2 linked regions of the Shimia isoporae genome follow. The protein of the gene in region 2 binds, or shares a complex with, the protein of the main gene of each other region. Links are inferred from orthologs where the notes say so. Each region holds a gene or a part of one and is shown on either strand. Other genes may lie near its edges. The genes, in order: BXY66_RS09120 and dnaG.

Region 1 (8,309 bases), 120 kb from region 2 along the record:
GTCAGGCTGCACATGACGCTTCTCAAAGGTCAATACGCACCGCCCGCGACAAAAGTTGTAGAAAAGCTGCCCGCTTCCCAATTTTTGCCGCAAATGGCCACTAGCTTCGTTACCAATAACAAGTGACCGCGCGCCCGATCGGGACGACGCAGGGTACAAGGATTGAGCAAATGCAGGATTCCCCAAACGGCTTTGACGTGCCGATGCTGGGTTTGAAACGGGCCGCCTGGCTGGCCAAACTGGAAGAAGTTGCCGAAGAACACGGTCACTTCCAGCCGCTAGGAGAGCGCCACTGCGCCACTCTCATCGAAGACAAGCCTATTCTTCTTGTGACCTTTGAAACCATGCAGGGCATCCAGAAGCGCGGAGACACAGGACAGCCGCTTGGCTGGGAACTGGTACGCGAGCTGGGCTGGTCACATTTGTGCATCCTCTGTGACGGTAATACGTGGTATCGCGAACCCGAGGTGATCGCCTATTTCGATCGCTTGACCGACGACGGCTTCTTTGACGAATTCGATCAGGTGATTTTCTATGGGGCCGGTACCTGTGGATACGCGGCAGCAGCTTTCTCTTTGGCGGCCCCGGGCGCAACCGTAATCGCCGTCAAGCCACAGGCCACACTGGCACCCGACATGGCTTCTTGGGACCACCGCTTCCCTGCTGCGCGCCGGCGGTCCTTTTCCGGCCGGTACGGCTATGCCCCGGACATGCTGGGAGGCGCCGAGAAAGCTTTCGTCATCTATGACCCGCTGGAAGACCTAGATGCTATGCACGCGGCGCTATATCGCCGCCGCAATGTCGAATTGCTTCCGGTGCCGCGCATGGGGAGCTTGCTTGAACCGCAACTTCTAGAAATGCAAATTCTTTTCCGCATTCTGGCCAAAGCCGGCGCCGGCAAACTTGATCGGCAGGCGTTTTACAAACTCTACCGCGCACGGCGCAACCACCTGCGCTACCTGAATCGTCTTCTGGCCGATATCGAGGCCAAAAAGCGCCCGTATATCAAGGCACTGCTCTGTGCGAACGTCGCCCGCCGCCTGCACGAGCCCCGCTATATGCGGAAGCTCGATCTATTGGTTCAGGCCGCGGACGCCGGACGACTGGCCAGCTAATCCGTTTTCCAGCCCCGACAGGGCTGGATTGCGCGGCCGCTTTTGTGTAAGCGGCCCCTATGACCCAAAGCCTGACGATTGCCCGCCCCGACGATTGGCACCTGCATCTGCGCGACGGCGCGATGTTGGCCGCTGTTCTGCCCGAAACCGCGCGAGACTTTGGCCGCGCGATCATCATGCCGAATCTCGTGCCACCGGTTGTCACCGGCGCGCAGGCTGCGGCCTACCGCGATCGCATTCTAACCGCTCTTCCTGACGACGCGGACTTTGTCCCATTGATGACGCTCTACCTCACCGAGGACACAGATCCAGAGGATGTTGCCGCAGCCCATGCCTCCGGTCTTGTGAAAGCCGTAAAGCTCTATCCGGCGGGTGCGACCACCAATTCCGCTTCCGGCGTTACTGACTTCGACAAAGTGCGCGGTGTCCTGGAAAAAATGGCCGAGATCGGCCTTACGCTTTGCACACATGGCGAAGTGACCGACCATGACATCGACATTTTCGACCGCGAAGCGGTGTTTATTGACCGTGTGCTTGACCCGATCCGTCGGTCAACGCCCGGCCTCCGCGTCGTTATGGAACACATCACGACAGGCAACGCTGCTGAGTATGTGAAGTCTCAGGACAATGACCTTGCTGCGACAATCACCACGCACCACCTGATTATCAACCGCAACCACATTCTGGTCGGCGGAATCAAACCGCACTACTACTGCCTGCCAGTGGCCAAGCGCGAAGAGCATCGCATCGCCCTGCGCGCTGCTGCGACCTCAGGCGACAAGCGCTTTTTCCTTGGTACCGACAGCGCGCCGCACCTGGATGGTGACAAGCTCGCCGCCTGCGGATGTGCCGGCTGTTTCACCGCCACAAACACCATGCCTCTTCTGGCACACGTGTTTGAAGAAGACGGCGCACTCGACAAACTCGAGGGGTTCGCGTCCTTGAATGGTCCGGCGTTTTACAAATTGCCCGTAAACGACACGCGACTGACTCTGGTCAAATCGGATGTCGCGACAGTGTTCCCTGAAAAAATCGTCACCGAAAACGGCCCCGTAACCGTCTTTGATCCGGGCTACCCGATCCACTGGTCCGTCGCCCGTTAACGCCCTTCTTACTCAAAGGACACGTTCATGATCCCAACCGCCTTCCCGCCGAAAGAAGAAATCGCCCGCCTGACCGCCCGTATGCTGCTGGAAATTGGCGCTGTGAATTTCAACACCGACGAGCCCTACACACTGGCCTCCGGCCTACCTTCCCCAAGCTACATTGACTGCCGCAAGCTGATCTCCTTCCCGCGCATCCGCGCGACGCTGATGGACTTCATGACCGTGACCGTGATGCGCGAAGCGGGCTTTGAGGCGTTCGACAACATCGCCGGAGGTGAAACCGCAGGCATTCCGTTCGCGGCTCTTGTGGCAGAACGCATGGCACTGCCGATGACCTATGTGCGTAAGAAACCCAAAGGCTATGGTAAAAACGCCCGCATCGAAGGCGCCATGAGTGAAGGCGAACGCGTGCTGTTGGTCGAAGATCTCACCACCGACGGCGGTTCAAAACTGTCTTTTGTCGACGCGATCCGTGAAACCGGAGCGACCTGCGGCAACACGGCCGTAATTTTCTATTACGACATCTTTCCGGAAACCGAAAAAACTCTCGGAGACCACGGCGTTGCCCTGCACTACCTTTGTACGTGGTGGGATGTGCTTGCTGAAGCAAAGGCTCAACAAGCCTTTTCTGCAGAAACACTCGCCGAAGTGGAAAACTTCCTCAACGACCCGCGGGCATGGCAGGAAGCGCGCAAGGGTTCTTGACCCGTCCAGCAAAAAATCTGCCCTGCCTAGTCCGGTACGTTTGACCGGATAGACACAAGATGTTGACGCATCCCTGCCCGCTCTGACAAAATCAGGGCGGGCAAAGTTATCCACAGGCGTTCCACACAAACATACAATTTGCCCTCGTCGCGGGCCTTGTCGTAGAACGCTCTGCATCACTTTGCAGGCAAGAACCGATTCAGATCACGGGCGCTTCAACGCCCGGCTCAGGGACAGACATGAACGAAATCGCACCGATGAATGCCGCCCCTGCCCCCGAGGCAGCCGAAGCGGACCCGATGCCTCATTCCATTGAGGCCGAACAGCAGCTTCTAGGCGCGATCCTGACCAACAACGACATCTTCGACCGCGTGGCTTCGGTCATCACATCTGAACATTTCTACGACCCGGTTCACGCGCGGATCTATGAAGTAGCCGCCGCCCGCATCGCCAAGAACAACCTTGCGTCTCCTGTCACGCTCAAAGCCTTTCTGGAGGACGACGAAGGCCTAAAGGAACTCGGTGGCCCGGCTTACCTCGCCCGACTGGCCGGTGCGGCAATCTCGGCCTTCGCTGCTCGTGACTATGCGCAGATGATCTATGATATGGCGATCCGTCGGGAGCTCATCGGCCTTGGCGACAACATCTCCACCAAGGCGCGCAAAGCCGACGTGAAGCTGGAGCCAAAAGAGCAGATCGTTGAAGCCGAACAGGCGCTTTACAAGCTGTCCGAGCAAGGTCAGACAGAACGCGGTTTTGTGTCCTTCCTGAAAGCCGTGACCGAAGCGGTCAACACCGCCAATGCTGCTTATCAGCGCGACGGCGGTCTTGCCGGCATCTCTACCGGCCTGATCGATCTCGACAAGAAACTCGGGGGCCTGCACCCGTCAGACCTTTTGATCCTTGCAGGTCGTCCTTCGATGGGCAAAACCTCTCTGGCCACCAACATCGCGTTCAACGTCGCCAAAGCCTACAAGAAGGGCACCAAACCGGACGGCACAGAAGGCGCGGTCGAAGGCGGCGTGGTCGGTTTCTATTCGCTCGAAATGAGCGCCGAACAGCTCGCAGCGCGAATTCTTTCCGAGGCGGCCGAGATTCCTTCCGAACAGATCCGCAAGGGTGACATGACGGAGGCCGAATTCCGCCGCTTCGTCGAAGCCGCGAAATCCCTTGAAGCCTGCCCCCTCTTTATCGACGACACGCCCGCGCTCCCGATCGCCCAGCTCGCCGCTCGCGCTCGCCGCCTGAAGCGGACACATGGTCTGGATGTTCTGATCATCGACTATCTTCAGCTTTGTCGCGGCACCGCCGATAACCGCGTTCAGGAAATCGCTGAAATCTCGATGGGCATGAAGGCCATCGCAAAAGAACTCAACATCCCCGTTATCGCCCTGTCACAGCTCTCGCGTACTGTCGAAAGCCGAGACGACAAACGCCCTCAGCTTTCGGACCTGCGTGAATCGGGCTCGATCGAACAGGATGCCGACGTGGTAATGTTTGTTTTCCGCGAGGAATACTACGCAGAGCGGGAGAAACCCTCCGACGACCGTCTCGACGAGATGGCCGCGTGGCAGGAACGTATGGAACGCCTGCACGGTCGTGCCGAAGTCATCCTTGGCAAACAGCGTCACGGCCCGATCGGAACCGTGGACCTCAGCTTCGAGGGTCGGTTCACACGCTTTGGCAACCTTGTCCAGCCATGGCAGAACGACGGTGAGGACGGCGAGTTCTAAAACGCCATCTTGAATGTCCTCATTTCGCTCGCCTTGCGCACCACCGGAGAAATTGCGCTGAAACTGGGTGTCGCGATAGAGAGCCCCGCCGATTTCCCTTGACCCTTTTTTCCTGAACGACAAAAAACGCTGCCATGGCTACTGCGACTTTAACGATTGACCTCGATGCGCTGATTTCGAACTGGCGCGCTCTTGATGCTCTGACCGAGGCGCAAACCGCCGCTGTGGTAAAGGCCGACGGCTACGGCCTTGGCGCTGATCGCGTCGCCCGCGCTTTGATGCGCGTCGGTGTAAATCGCTTCTTTGTTGCCGTCGCCGAGGAAGGCGCCGCCTTGCGACAAGCCGTTGGTCCAAAACCGGAAATCAACGTTTTTGGCGGCCATATGGCTGGCGACACCGACATGATTTCCGACATGATGCTTACGCCGATGCTCAACTCGGTAAACCAGATTGTCCGCCATTTCGAAGCACTGCCAAACCATCCGTTCGGTGTGCAGCTTGACACCGGTATGAACCGGTTGGGGCTTGAAGAGGCCGAATGGGCCGCCGTGGCCCAAACCGTTCTAACCCGCAGCCCGACACTGGTGATGTCTCATCTCGCGTGCGCGGACGAACCCGAACACCCGATGAACCCTCAGCAATTGGCCACGTTCAAACGCCTGACCGACGGAATTTCCGTGCCCCGAAGCCTCGCCGCGACTGGCGGCATTCTGCTCGGCAGCGGCTATCATTTCGATCTCACTCGACCAGGCGTGGGCCTTTACGGTGGCATGCCGTTTGTCGAAGCCGCACCGGTCACAGGCCTGTCGATACCGGTTGTGCAGGTGCGTGAAGTGGCTGCTGGCGAAAGCGTCGGATACTCCAACACATGGATTGCCGAACGCGACAGCCGCGTCGCGACGATTTCTGCCGGCTATGCGGATGGTCTGATCCGAGCAATGGGCTCCAACGTGTCAGTCTTTGCCGACGAAATTCGCTGCCCTGTCATTGGCCGTGTGTCCATGGACCTGATCACTGTGGACGTCACCGACGTGGAACAAGACCCCAAATCTGTCGAGCTGCTCGGCCTTCACCAGTCGGTCGATACCGTCGCAGAGGCGGCAGGAACCATCGGATATGAAATCCTGACCTCGCTTGGCGCGCGTTACTACAGGCGCTACAAGAGCGCATGACCGCGCTCCTCGCCCCCTTTTCACTGATTGGCCGACAGACACTGGCGCTCCTGTCGATGGTGGGGCGCTTTTCAATTTTCTTTGCTCAGACGCTGAGCCATATGGTGCGACCACCATTCTACGCGCGCGAGTTTTTGACTGCCATGTTCACCATCGGCTGGCTCTCGCTTCCGGTCGTGGGCATGACGGCAATTTTCACAGGCGGTGCGCTCGCGCTCCAGATTTACGACGGATCCTCCCGCTTCTCAGTTGAAAGCGTCGTTCCACAGATTGTAGCGATCGGGATGGTGCGCGAACTTGGCCCTGTGCTTGTGGGTCTGATGGTTGCCGCCCGCGTCACAAGCTCTATCGCCGCAGAAATCGCCACGATGAAAGTCACGGAGCAGATCGACGCGCTGACCACGCTCTCGACGGATCCGCTAAAATACCTCGTAGTGCCGCGATTTATCGCCGCCATTCTCGTCGTGCCCGTTCTCGTCGGCATCGGGGATATCATCGGGATCTATGGTGGCTTTGCAGTTGCCACAGAGCAGCTCGGCTTCAATCCGGCAACCTATATCCGCAACACCGCTGATTTCCTGCAGTTCAACGATATCCTGTCTTCATTGGTCAAAGGCGCGGTCTTCGGCGGTATCGCAGCCTTGATGGGGTGCTATTTTGGAATGCACTCAGGTCGCGGTGCGCAAGGCGTCGGCCAGGCAACTAAGGGCTCGGTTCAAGCTGCTGCCGTACTGATCCTGGCTGCAAACTTCCTGCTCACTTCGCTGTTTTTTGCCTCATGATCACCTTTGACAACGTTCATAAATCGTTCGGCCCCAAGAAGGTGCTGCAAGGCGTGAATCTTGAGATCGCGAAGGGCACGTCGATGGTGATCATCGGCGGCTCAGGTACTGGCAAATCCGTCCTACTGAAGTCCGTTCTTGGCCTCGTGACGCCCGAGCGCGGCACGATCCTTGTGGACGGCAAAGACGCCACGCAAGGTGACCACGACGCGTTTCTTGCGCGCTTTGGTATGCTCTTTCAGGGCGGCGCCCTGTTTGACTCAATGCCGGTCTGGCAAAATGTCGCCTTCCGCCTGCTGCGCGGCAGCCTCAAACGCCCCAAGGCCGAGGCCCGCGAAATCGCCGTAGAGAAACTCCGTCGAGTGGGTCTGACCTCGGATGTCGCCGACCTTTTCCCGTCCGAGCTTTCGGGCGGCATGCAAAAACGCGTCGGCCTCGCCCGCGCCATTGCGGCCGAGCCCGAGATCATATTCTTTGACGAACCCACAACCGGCCTTGATCCGATCATGTCCGGCGTCATCAACGATCTGATCCGCGAGATCGTGACCGAAATGGGCGCTACCGCGATGACAATCACGCATGACATGACGTCCGTGCGCGCTATTTCCGACAACGTCGCCATGCTGCACGGCGGGGTGATCCAATGGACCGGACCAGTGGCGGAAATGGACCGCTCGGGAGATCCGTATCTTGAACAGTTCATCTCCGGCAGCGCCGACGGTCCGATTGAGGCGGTGCGCTAACGCTCGTTTATTGCGCATGCCTAGTAAGCACTGTCTCAGCCGGTCAAATGCGCGGCGCATCTGCCAAGATCGAATGTTATCGTTTTAAGCCGGCTTCAAAATGCTTCTGCCTCGCCAGCCGGTTTTCTATCCTTTGATCATCTTCACCTACATCGAAAAATCGCGAGCTAACAAGAAGTCAAACGGATCGGCAGGCTCCCCGAAGTTCGAAGCCGCACGCACTTTCGGCCATCAAGGTTAAAGCAACTTGACCTTCACTCCAGTGACACAAACGGGGCGCATCCAATAAGGCTCCATGTTAGCCTCCGGAAAACGGAGAGATCATGTTCCTGCTCATAGCGTTCTTTAGCCTTTTGGGCCCGGTCATCGCGGCCCTCGCAACTTTTCTGACGGCACTGGTTCTGCTCAAAGCGCGTCCTGTGCTGGCATCCGTCATGCTGGTCTTGATCGTTGGTCTGCTCACAATCCTGCTGTTTGAATTCAGATATGATCTGGGTCTCGAATTACCGGACCTGCCGTGGATGCCTTCGGGTGCGTACTCCGAAACGATCACACTCATCGTTGCCTGCCTGCTGTTCGCCCTTCACAGCTCCAGTTGGCTGCGCTGGCCCGAAGGTCTGGGCCGGAAATGGACGACAATCACCGCCGCCGTTTTTTGGGGCTTCACGGCTTTAGCGCTCTTGGCTCTGTCGCAACTAAGCTATTCGATCTAATCGCCTTGCCACCGCACACCTCGTTAAAAACTCCCCGAAGCCAAAACAACACCGACGCAATGCCGACGTGATGCCGACGTTTTGCAGACAGCCAAAATCCTCTTAATTCCAGAAAGTTAACCTCGATCCGGCTGCAAAACTTGCGGGCGCACCCGAAACGCCATAGCTCTATGCGTATGACCAACACCCTGCGCCTCGCCAACCTCTCGCTTGTGATCCTCTTCCCCATCGCTTGGTTCG
Region 2 (8,368 bases):
CCACTGCCTATTACCTCGCCAAGAACCACGGCATGACCAACATCGCCGTGCTTGAAAAAGGGTATCTGGGTGGCGGTAATGTGGGGCGGAACACCACGATCGTGCGCGCCAACTACTTCCTGCAAGGCAACTCCGAGTTCTATTCCCATTCGTTGAAGCTCTGGGAGGGACTGGAAGAAGACCTCAACTACAATGTGATGCACTCCCAACGCGGGTTGATCAATCTGTTCCACAGCGACGGCCAACGCGACGCTTTTGCGAGACGCGGAAACATGATGATCAATCAGGGCGACGATGCGATCCTTCTGGATCGCGAAGGTGTTCGAAAACACCTGCCGTACCTTGATTTCGAGCAGACGCGCTTTCCAATTTATGGCGGTTTGTACCATCCGCGCGGTGGAACCGCGCGGCATGACGCCGTGGCTTGGGGCTACGCAAGGGGGGCGTCGGACAGGGGCGTCGACCTTGTTCAGAATTGCGAAGTGACGGGGATCGACATCGAAGCTGGCGTAGTGAAAGGCGTGCAAACCACCAAAGGGTCGATCCGGGCTAAGAAAGTCGGGATCATCGTCGCCGGCCGTTCGGGGCTCGTCGCCGGCATGGCTGGACGGAGGCTGCCGATTGAAAGCCATGTGCTTCAGGCATTTGTCACCGAAGGCCTGAAACCGGTTATCGACCATGTGATCAGTTTCGGCATGGGGCATTTTTATATCAGCCAGTCCGATAAGGGGGGGCTGGTCTTCGGGGGAGACCTCGATTTCTACGCATCCTACGCCCAGCGGGGGAATCTGCCCATGAAAGAACATGTCATGGAGGCAGGCATGACGCTTATGCCGATGATCGGCAAAGCGAAGGTCCTGCGTTCTTGGGGTGGGATCATGGACATGACGCCCGATGGCAGCCCGGTGATCGACAAGATGGAAGGAATTGACGGGCTGTTTATCGACTGTGGCTGGAACTACGGAGGGTTCAAGGCTGTGCCCGCTTCGGGTTGGTGTATGGCCCATCTGATGGCGACAGATCAGCATCATGACTACGCCGCCAAGTTCCGACTGGACCGTTTCCGGACAGGCGTCGGCATCATGGACGAAGAGGGCACCGGCTCTCAACACAATCTGCACTAGGGGGGGCGCCGTGAAACGAACTGCATTATCCGTTTTGTTTGTCGCGCTGGGCTCGAGCGTCTTGGCGGAGGGGCCGGATGCAGGTTGCTATGCGCGGGATTACAGCGCGGCGCATTTGGCAAAGCACCCCAAACAGGTGGTCGATGACGTGGTCCTGTGGATTTACGAAGACGAGCTTGGCAACAAGTTGGCCGACATGGACGTGACTTTTGCCAAGCAGGGGCATGTTGCAGCGAGCATGTTCGCTGGGCAAACCCTGAACCAGTTCCTGCTGTGTTTTGACAGCCGCGGTCGAGCAGGATGTGCCGTGGAATGTGACGGTGGCGCCTTTGTGGTCGTGAAAGATACGCCGGAGGCCATGACAATCGAAACGGAGTTCCTATTGGTAGGGGACACGGAAGAATGCGGCGGGGCCGTGGATATGGCTGAGGTTCCGGGCAAGGCGGTACGGTACCGGTTGAACAGGGTTGCGGCCTCACAATGCGAGGGCCTTGGTCAGCCGTTCCTCGCCACTGAGCCAAATGCGGACATCGAAGGGGACGAGGACAAATGAGGATCACCTGTCCGATATGTGGCGAAAGAGACCGCCGCGAGTTTTACTATGTGGGTGATGCCGTGGCTTTGCAGCGCCCGGACCCGGATGCGAGCGATGTTGTTTGGGACGACTACGTTCACAACCGTGACAACCCGGCGGGTGTTACACGCGATCTTTGGTATCACGAAGGTGGGTGCGGTGCGTGGATTGTAGTAACGCGCAACACGCTGACGCACGAGATTTCCAAGACGGAACTGGCTTCCAAGGTGAAGGAGGCGGGCAGATGAGACTTGCAGGATTGGGGCTCGTGGATCGTAGCCAGCCCGTCACTTTCACTTTTGACGGTCAGCCGGTTCAGGGCTTTGCCGGCGACACTGTGGCTTCGGCATTGCTGGCCAATGATGTCCGGTTGGTGGCGCGGTCGTTCAAATATCACCGACCACGCGGCGTGATGGGCGCGGGATCTGAGGAACCCAACGCATTGGTCACCGTGGGACGTGGCGCGCAGCAGGATCCGAACATTCGCGCCACTGTGCAGGAAATCTACGGCGGGCTTGAGGTGCAGAGCCAGAACCGCTGGCCATCGCTTGAGTTTGATGTTCTGGCTGCGAATGACTTTGCGGCGCCGTTTCTGGGCTCAGGGTTCTATTACAAGACCTTTATGTGGCCCAAAGCCTTTTGGGAAAAACTCTATGAGCCGGTCATTCGGCGTGCGGCAGGCTTGGGAGCATTGAGCAAGCAGCACAATCCGGATGCCTATGAAAAGGCTTTTGCGTTTTGCGATGTGTTGGTGATCGGCGCGGGACCGTCGGGATTGATGGCGGCTCTGACCGCGGCGCGTGCCGGCGCGGATGTTATTCTTGCGGACGAAGATAGCGTCATGGGCGGGCGCCTGAACAACGACTCTGTTGAAGTCGACGGTTTGAGTGGCGCAGGGTGGGCTGCGCAAGCTGTTGCCGAACTGACCGCGATGCCCAACGTACGGTTGATGCCAAGGACCACCGTGACTGGCGCCTATGATCAGGGCACATATGGAGCCTTGGAACGCGTCAGTCATCATCTGGCTCATGCGGGCGGGCGCCCGAAAGAGTGTTTCTGGCGCATCGTTGCCAAGCGTTCGATTTTGTGCGCGGGAGCGATTGAACGACCGATTGCTTTTGAAAACAATGATCGTCCTGGTGTGATGACCGCGAGCGCGGTGCGGACATATGTAAACCGGTATGGCGTGGCTCCCGGTAAATCGGTGACCGTGTTCACCAACAACGACAGCGGCCATCAAACCGCGCGGGATTTGATCGCCGCCGGTGTGCATGTGGCTCTGGTTATGGACAGTCGGAGAGATGCGCCGGATAGCGGTGACTACCGGATGGTCAAAGGGGCCGAAGTTTGCAACGCGGGAGGGCGCAAGGCGCTCGAGAGCGTGACGTTTCGGACGATGAGTGGTGAGGAAAAGGTCCAGACCGATTGCCTCGCCGTCTCCGGCGGGTGGAACCCGACAGTACACCTGACGTGCCACATGAACGGTCGTCCAGTTTGGCGCGAGGATATTCAGAGCTTTGTGCCAGTCGAAGGCATGATCCCCGGCATGACAACCGCGGGAGCGTGCCAAGGCACGTTTTCGACACATGGTGCATTGAGCGAAGGCGCACACGCAGCCGGCAAAGTGCTGGAAACCTTGGGCATGTCGTCAGGGTCGCCGGAGTTACCTGTTGCCGAAGATGCGCCTTATCGGATGTCGCCTTTGTGGGCGGTAGGAGGACATGGGCGCGCGTGGCTGGATTTTCAGAATGACGTGACCGTCAAGGATGTGAAGCAAGCGGCCAAGGAGAACTTCCGCTCTGTGGAACATATGAAGCGCTACACAACGCAGGGCATGTCTCCGGATCAGGGAAAGAACTCCAACGTGGCCGCACTTGCGGTTTTGGCAGACGCGACCGGACGCGGAATTCCCGAAACCGGCACCACGACATTCCGGCCGCCTTTTGTGCCTGTGAGTATTGCCGCCATGGGGGCGGGTGCTCAGGGCGACGGGTTTGCACCGCAACGCTTTACTACGAGCCACAGGGCAAGTGTGGATGCAGGGGCTCCGATGATCGAGGCCGGCCTTTGGTACCGGCCGAGCTACTATCCTGCAGCGGGGGAAACCACGTGGCGTCAGAGCTGCGACCGTGAAGTCAACATGGTGCGGGAAGCGGTCGGCATCTGTGATGTCTCGACTCTTGGCAAGATCGATGTTCAAGGGCCGGACGCGGCCGAGTTTCTGGATTTCGTGTATTCAAACATGTTCAGCACGCTAAAGGTCGGGCGGGTGCGCTATGGCCTGATGCTGCGCGAGGACGGTACGGTCATGGATGACGGCACCACGGCGCGCTGGGCAGAGAACCACTTTGTCATGACCACAACGACGGCGGCGGCCGGTCCGGTTATGCGGCATTTGGAGTATGTGTCGCAATGCCTGCGACCAGAGTTGAATGTCGCATTGATCTCCACGACCGAACAGTGGGCGCAATTTGCTGTTGCCGGTCCCAAGTCACGGGATCTGTTGAAAACGCTTGTCGATGAAGAGATCGACGATGACAGCTTTCCTTTCATGGCCTGCGGCGAGGTCACAGTGCAGGGCGTCAAGGGTCGGCTCTTCCGAATTTCATTCTCGGGCGAGCACGCGTACGAAATTGCTGTGCCGGCACGATATGGCGACAGCCTTTATCGCCAGATGGTTGCCAAGGCCGAGTCGATGGGTGGAGGTGCCTACGGCATGGAGGCTCTCAATGTGCTGCGAATTGAAAAAGGCTTTATCACTCACGCGGAAATCCACGGACGCACGACGGCCTTTGACATTGGTATGGGGCGGATGGTGAGCGCCAAAAAAGACTGTGTCGGTAAGACGATGAGTGAACGACCCGGTCTGAATGGAGACGAGCGTGAACAGCTTGTCGGCCTCAAACCGGTGGGGCCGGTCAAGCAGCTGACTGCCGGGGCACATCTCTTCTCGGTTGGCGATGAGCCGACCCGTGAAAACGAACAGGGCTACACCACATCAGTGGGATTTTCGCCGACTTTGGAAAGCTTCCTTGGACTTGCTTTCTTAAGAAACGGGCGTGCGCGCCATGGTGAGGAGGTGGTGATGGTAGATCATTTGCGTGGCATCACAACGCGATGCGAGGTTTGTGACCCCGTGTTCTTTGATCCTGAGGGAGGGCGAGTTCGTGGCTGAACTGATTGCTAAGTCACCCTGCGAGGGTTTGCTTCCGGTGCGGGCAGGTGACGTCACTCTAATCGAGCTGGACGCCGGTGCGATGACGTCGATTGCTCCATTCAAGGGGCAGGAAAAGGCCGTGTCCGATGCGCTCAAATCCGCACACGGAATGGCGTTTCCTGCGGCAAATCGAGCGACTGGAAAGGAAGGCGCTCGCGCGATCTGGTTCGGGCAGGGTCAGGCGATTTTGGTTGGTCCGGAAGCGGACGCATCACTTGGAGCGATGGCCGCAATGACAGATCAAAGTGATGCATGGGCTGTGGTTCGGCTGGAAGGCGAGGGGGCGGAAGACGTGCTCGCGCGGCTGGTGCCCGTAGATTTGCGGTCGAGCGTGTTCAAACGGGGTCACACAGCGCGGTCGATGTTGCAGCATATGATGGTGTCGATCACACGCGTGGGCGACAACGCATTTCAGATCATGGCTTTCCGGTCGATGGCTCGGACGTTGGTTCACGAGTTGGAGATCGCGATGAAAGGGGTTGCGGCCCGCGGTGCGGACTGACATTTTTGCAGCGCAACGACCTGAGGGGATGACCATGTCTGTTTCTGTTTTTCTGCGCGGTGTGACGGCTTTGGCGCTGGGCGTAACTCTGGTGATGCCGGCTTCGGCAGGCGAAAAAGAGGATACCTGTAAGCTGCAAGGCGAAGTTATGGGCGCGGTGCAGCAGGCGCGGCTTGAGCGCGTTAAGCAAGGCGATGTCGTCGACACCGTTATGGCAGCCAATCCCGATTGGCCTGCATCGATGGCCGCTGCGATGCCGCAGGTTGTTGATTTCGTTTATAGCCAGAAGCGCAAAGATCTAAAAAAGGTCGATCTGTCGCAAACCGCTGAGGCGCAGTGCCTTGAGAGTTGGGATCAGATCAAGCAGATGCAAGGCGGCTGATCTCCGCCGCATAGTCCGCATTTTTCTGAATTCAGGCGCGGCCGGGTCCATGGACTTTGGCCGTGCTGGCTATCTATACTAAGCGCCATGAGCCTGCCTCCCGGATTTCTTGATGAGCTTCGCAGCCGCACCAGCCTGACGCAGGTGGTGGGTCGCAAAGTCATGTGGGATCAACGCAAGTCCAATCAGGGCAAAGGCGACATGTGGGCCCCGTGCCCCTTCCATCACGAAAAAACCGCTTCGTTCCATGTGGATGACCGCAAAGGGTTTTACTACTGCTTTGGATGCCACGCCAAAGGGGACGCCATCAATTTTGTGAAGGAAACGGAAAACGTCGAATTCATGGAAGCCGTACGCATTCTGGCTGACGAAGCCGGATTGCAGATGCCGGAGCGTGATCCACAGGCCCAGCAGAAAGCCGACAAACGTACAAAATTGGCTGAGGTCATGGAGATGGCTGTCCAGCATTTCCGCCTGATGCTCAATACCGGCGCCGGCGGCCCCGCGCGAGACTACCTAGACAGGCGCGGCCTAAAGCAAGAAACGCGCGACCGTTTTGAAATCGGGTTTGCACCAGACGGCTGGCAGGGACTTTGGGATCATCTCACAGGCAAGGGGGTGGCGCCGGACCTTATTTTGGGCGCGGGACTTGCGAAGCCATCGAGCAAAGGTGGCAAACCTTACGACGTATTCCGCAACCGGATCATGTTCCCGATCCGTGATGCTCGGGGCGGATGCGTGGCCTTTGGCGGCCGTGCAATGGACCCCGATGACAACGCCAAATACCTGAACTCTCCTGAAACCGAACTTTTCGACAAGGGGCGCAACCTTTACCACCATGGCCCTGCGCGAGAGGCTGCCGGCAAGGGTCAGCCGCTTATTGTCGCTGAAGGGTACATGGATGTCATTGCCCTCGCCGAGGCAGGCTTTGGAGCTTCTGTTGCGCCGCTCGGCACAGCGGTCACGGACAACCAGTTGCAGCTTTTGTGGCGCATAGCTGACGAGCCGATTATCGCCCTGGACGGAGACAAGGCTGGCATCCGCGCGGCGATGCGTGTGATCGACCTCGCTTTGCCGGTGCTGGAAGCGGGAAAATCGTTGCGTTTTGCAATTATGCCTGAGGGGCAGGATCCTGACGATCTTATTCGCGCGAAGGGGCCGGGCGCAGTTCAGAAGGTGCTGGACGAGGCCGTACCAATGGTCAGCCTGCTTTGGCAAAGGGAGATCGAGGGCAAGGTTTTTGACAGTCCGGAACGCAAGGCTGCGCTCGACAAGGCCCTGCGAGAGAAGATCAAGCAGATCAAAGATCCGTCAATTCGCCAGCACTACGGTGACGCAATCAAGGATATGCGCTGGCAGCTTTTTCGGGGGCAGCGGAGCAGTGGCGCAGGTGGACGCACATTCAAGCGCGACGGCGGACGCTGGAAAGCCGGTCCCACGGTGCAGGCCCACACCAAAGCTTCGATGTTGGCGGGCGGGCAGGGCGCGGTGGAGCATCGCGTCCGTGAAGCCGTCGTACTTGCGGTGGCTTTGGTCACGCCCGAGGTTCTGGATGACTTTGATTATGCGATTGAAACGATGGAGTGTCTGGATGAAGGCAATGCCCGAATGCGGGACGTTTTGATGCGCAATGCCAACACTCCCGATCCGAGATCGGCAGTTGAGAACGCTTTGGGTCTGGAAGCCGTTGAAAACCTGTTGCGCCAACCCTATGTCGCGATCACCCCTGCCGTGCGAAACCCTGGCGACATGGAGCTTGCGCGCCTGACGCTGACCGAGGAGCTGGCCAAGCTCAAGACCGAGCGGGGGTTGAATGCAGAGATCGCAGAGGCCGAAGAAGACCTGTTGGGAGTGGCCGACGAGGCTGTGACCTGGAGATTGGGGCAAGCTGCGGAAGCCCGCAACAACGCGCTGATCAGCCGTCAGGAGGAGGGCGGAGATTTCGCTGTGGGGGCCAATGGAGCCCCTATTGATAAGGACGAACGCGCAGCGCTGGACGCGCTAAGAGACACGATAGATTTCTCCAGAGGCGGGCGACCGCGTCGCTCATAAGCCGCACTGGGGTAACACACATAGACGACTCAGTTGAAACGGGGTTGCGAATCACCTCGCAGCGGGGTTGATTCGGTAAAAACGAATCACTCCCAGCCCGCACTTGCAGGAGCACTACATGGCCGCCAAAGACACCGACGACCAGAAGCCCGCCGATCAGGACGCCGAAATTTCGCTCGACATGAGCCAAGCGGCCGTCAAAAAGATGATCGCTGAGGCCCGGGAGAAGGGCTACATTACCTATGATCAGTTGAACCAGGTTCTTCCGCCTGATCAGGTGAGTTCCGAACAGATCGAAGACGTGATGTCGATGCTTTCCGAAATGGGCATCAATATCATCGAAGACGAGGAAGCCGAGGAAGAAGAACAGAAGTCGACAGCCGTTGTGGACACGTCGTCCGCAAATCGTGGCGTGGCGCTGTCTTCCGGTGGCACCGAGAAGCTGGACCGTACAGACGATCCGGTGCGCATGTACCTTCGCGAAATGGGGTCGGTGGAACTCCTGAGCCGCGAAGGC

Evidence for each region.
Region 1: the proteins of dnaG (region 2) and BXY66_RS09120 are in contact, whole or in part, in a crystal structure (PDB 2R6A), measured with the Geobacillus stearothermophilus proteins. The link is inferred for Shimia isoporae from one-to-one orthologs. Residues at the interface, in WP_049624496.1 of Geobacillus stearothermophilus: Lys456, Leu457, Leu458, Pro459, Ala460, Asn463, Ala464, Leu467, Leu535, Leu536, Ile537, Ala538, Gln544, Glu545, Asp548, Tyr549, His552; in WP_033016901.1 of Geobacillus stearothermophilus: Ser13, Glu15, Ala16, Gln18, Glu91, Leu92, Asp94, Ala95, Val96, Pro97, Thr98, Ala99, Ala100, Asn101, Tyr104, Tyr105, Ile108.

Annotation. Positions count from the first base shown.
Region 1 is NZ_SMGR01000001.1:1,853,867-1,862,175, forward strand. Bases 2,552-5,412 are described here. They hold BXY66_RS09120 (replicative DNA helicase), read left to right. Parts: upstream 2,552-3,165; coding sequence 3,166-4,659; downstream 4,660-5,412. Other genes in these bases: BXY66_RS09115 (orotate phosphoribosyltransferase), read left to right, coding at 2,552-2,926; alr (alanine racemase), read left to right, coding at 4,794-5,412. Also shown: BXY66_RS09105 (phosphoadenosine phosphosulfate reductase), read left to right, coding at 171-1,115; pyrC (dihydroorotase), read left to right, coding at 1,175-2,218; more of BXY66_RS09115, read left to right, coding at 2,246-2,551; more of alr, read left to right, coding at 5,413-5,831; BXY66_RS09130 (MlaE family ABC transporter permease), read left to right, coding at 5,828-6,613; BXY66_RS09135 (ABC transporter ATP-binding protein), read left to right, coding at 6,610-7,356; BXY66_RS09140 (hypothetical protein), read left to right, coding at 7,680-8,069; BXY66_RS09145 (paraquat-inducible protein A), read left to right, coding at 8,246-8,309. UniProt on the Escherichia coli protein: The main replicative DNA helicase, it participates in initiation and elongation during chromosome replication. Travels ahead of the DNA replisome, separating dsDNA into templates for DNA synthesis.
Region 2 is NZ_SMGR01000001.1:1,979,174-1,987,541, reverse strand. What follows is about bases 5,449-8,368. They hold dnaG (DNA primase), read left to right. Parts: upstream 5,449-5,886; coding sequence 5,887-7,851; downstream 7,852-8,368. Other genes in these bases: rpoD (RNA polymerase sigma factor RpoD), read left to right, coding at 7,970-8,368; BXY66_RS09740 (hypothetical protein), read left to right, coding at 5,452-5,799. Also shown: BXY66_RS09765 (sarcosine oxidase subunit beta family protein), read left to right, coding at 1-1,124; BXY66_RS09760 (hypothetical protein), read left to right, coding at 1,135-1,677; BXY66_RS09755 (sarcosine oxidase subunit delta), read left to right, coding at 1,674-1,946; BXY66_RS09750 (sarcosine oxidase subunit alpha family protein), read left to right, coding at 1,943-4,873; BXY66_RS09745 (sarcosine oxidase subunit gamma), read left to right, coding at 4,866-5,417. UniProt on the Escherichia coli protein: RNA polymerase that catalyzes the synthesis of short RNA molecules used as primers for DNA polymerase during DNA replication.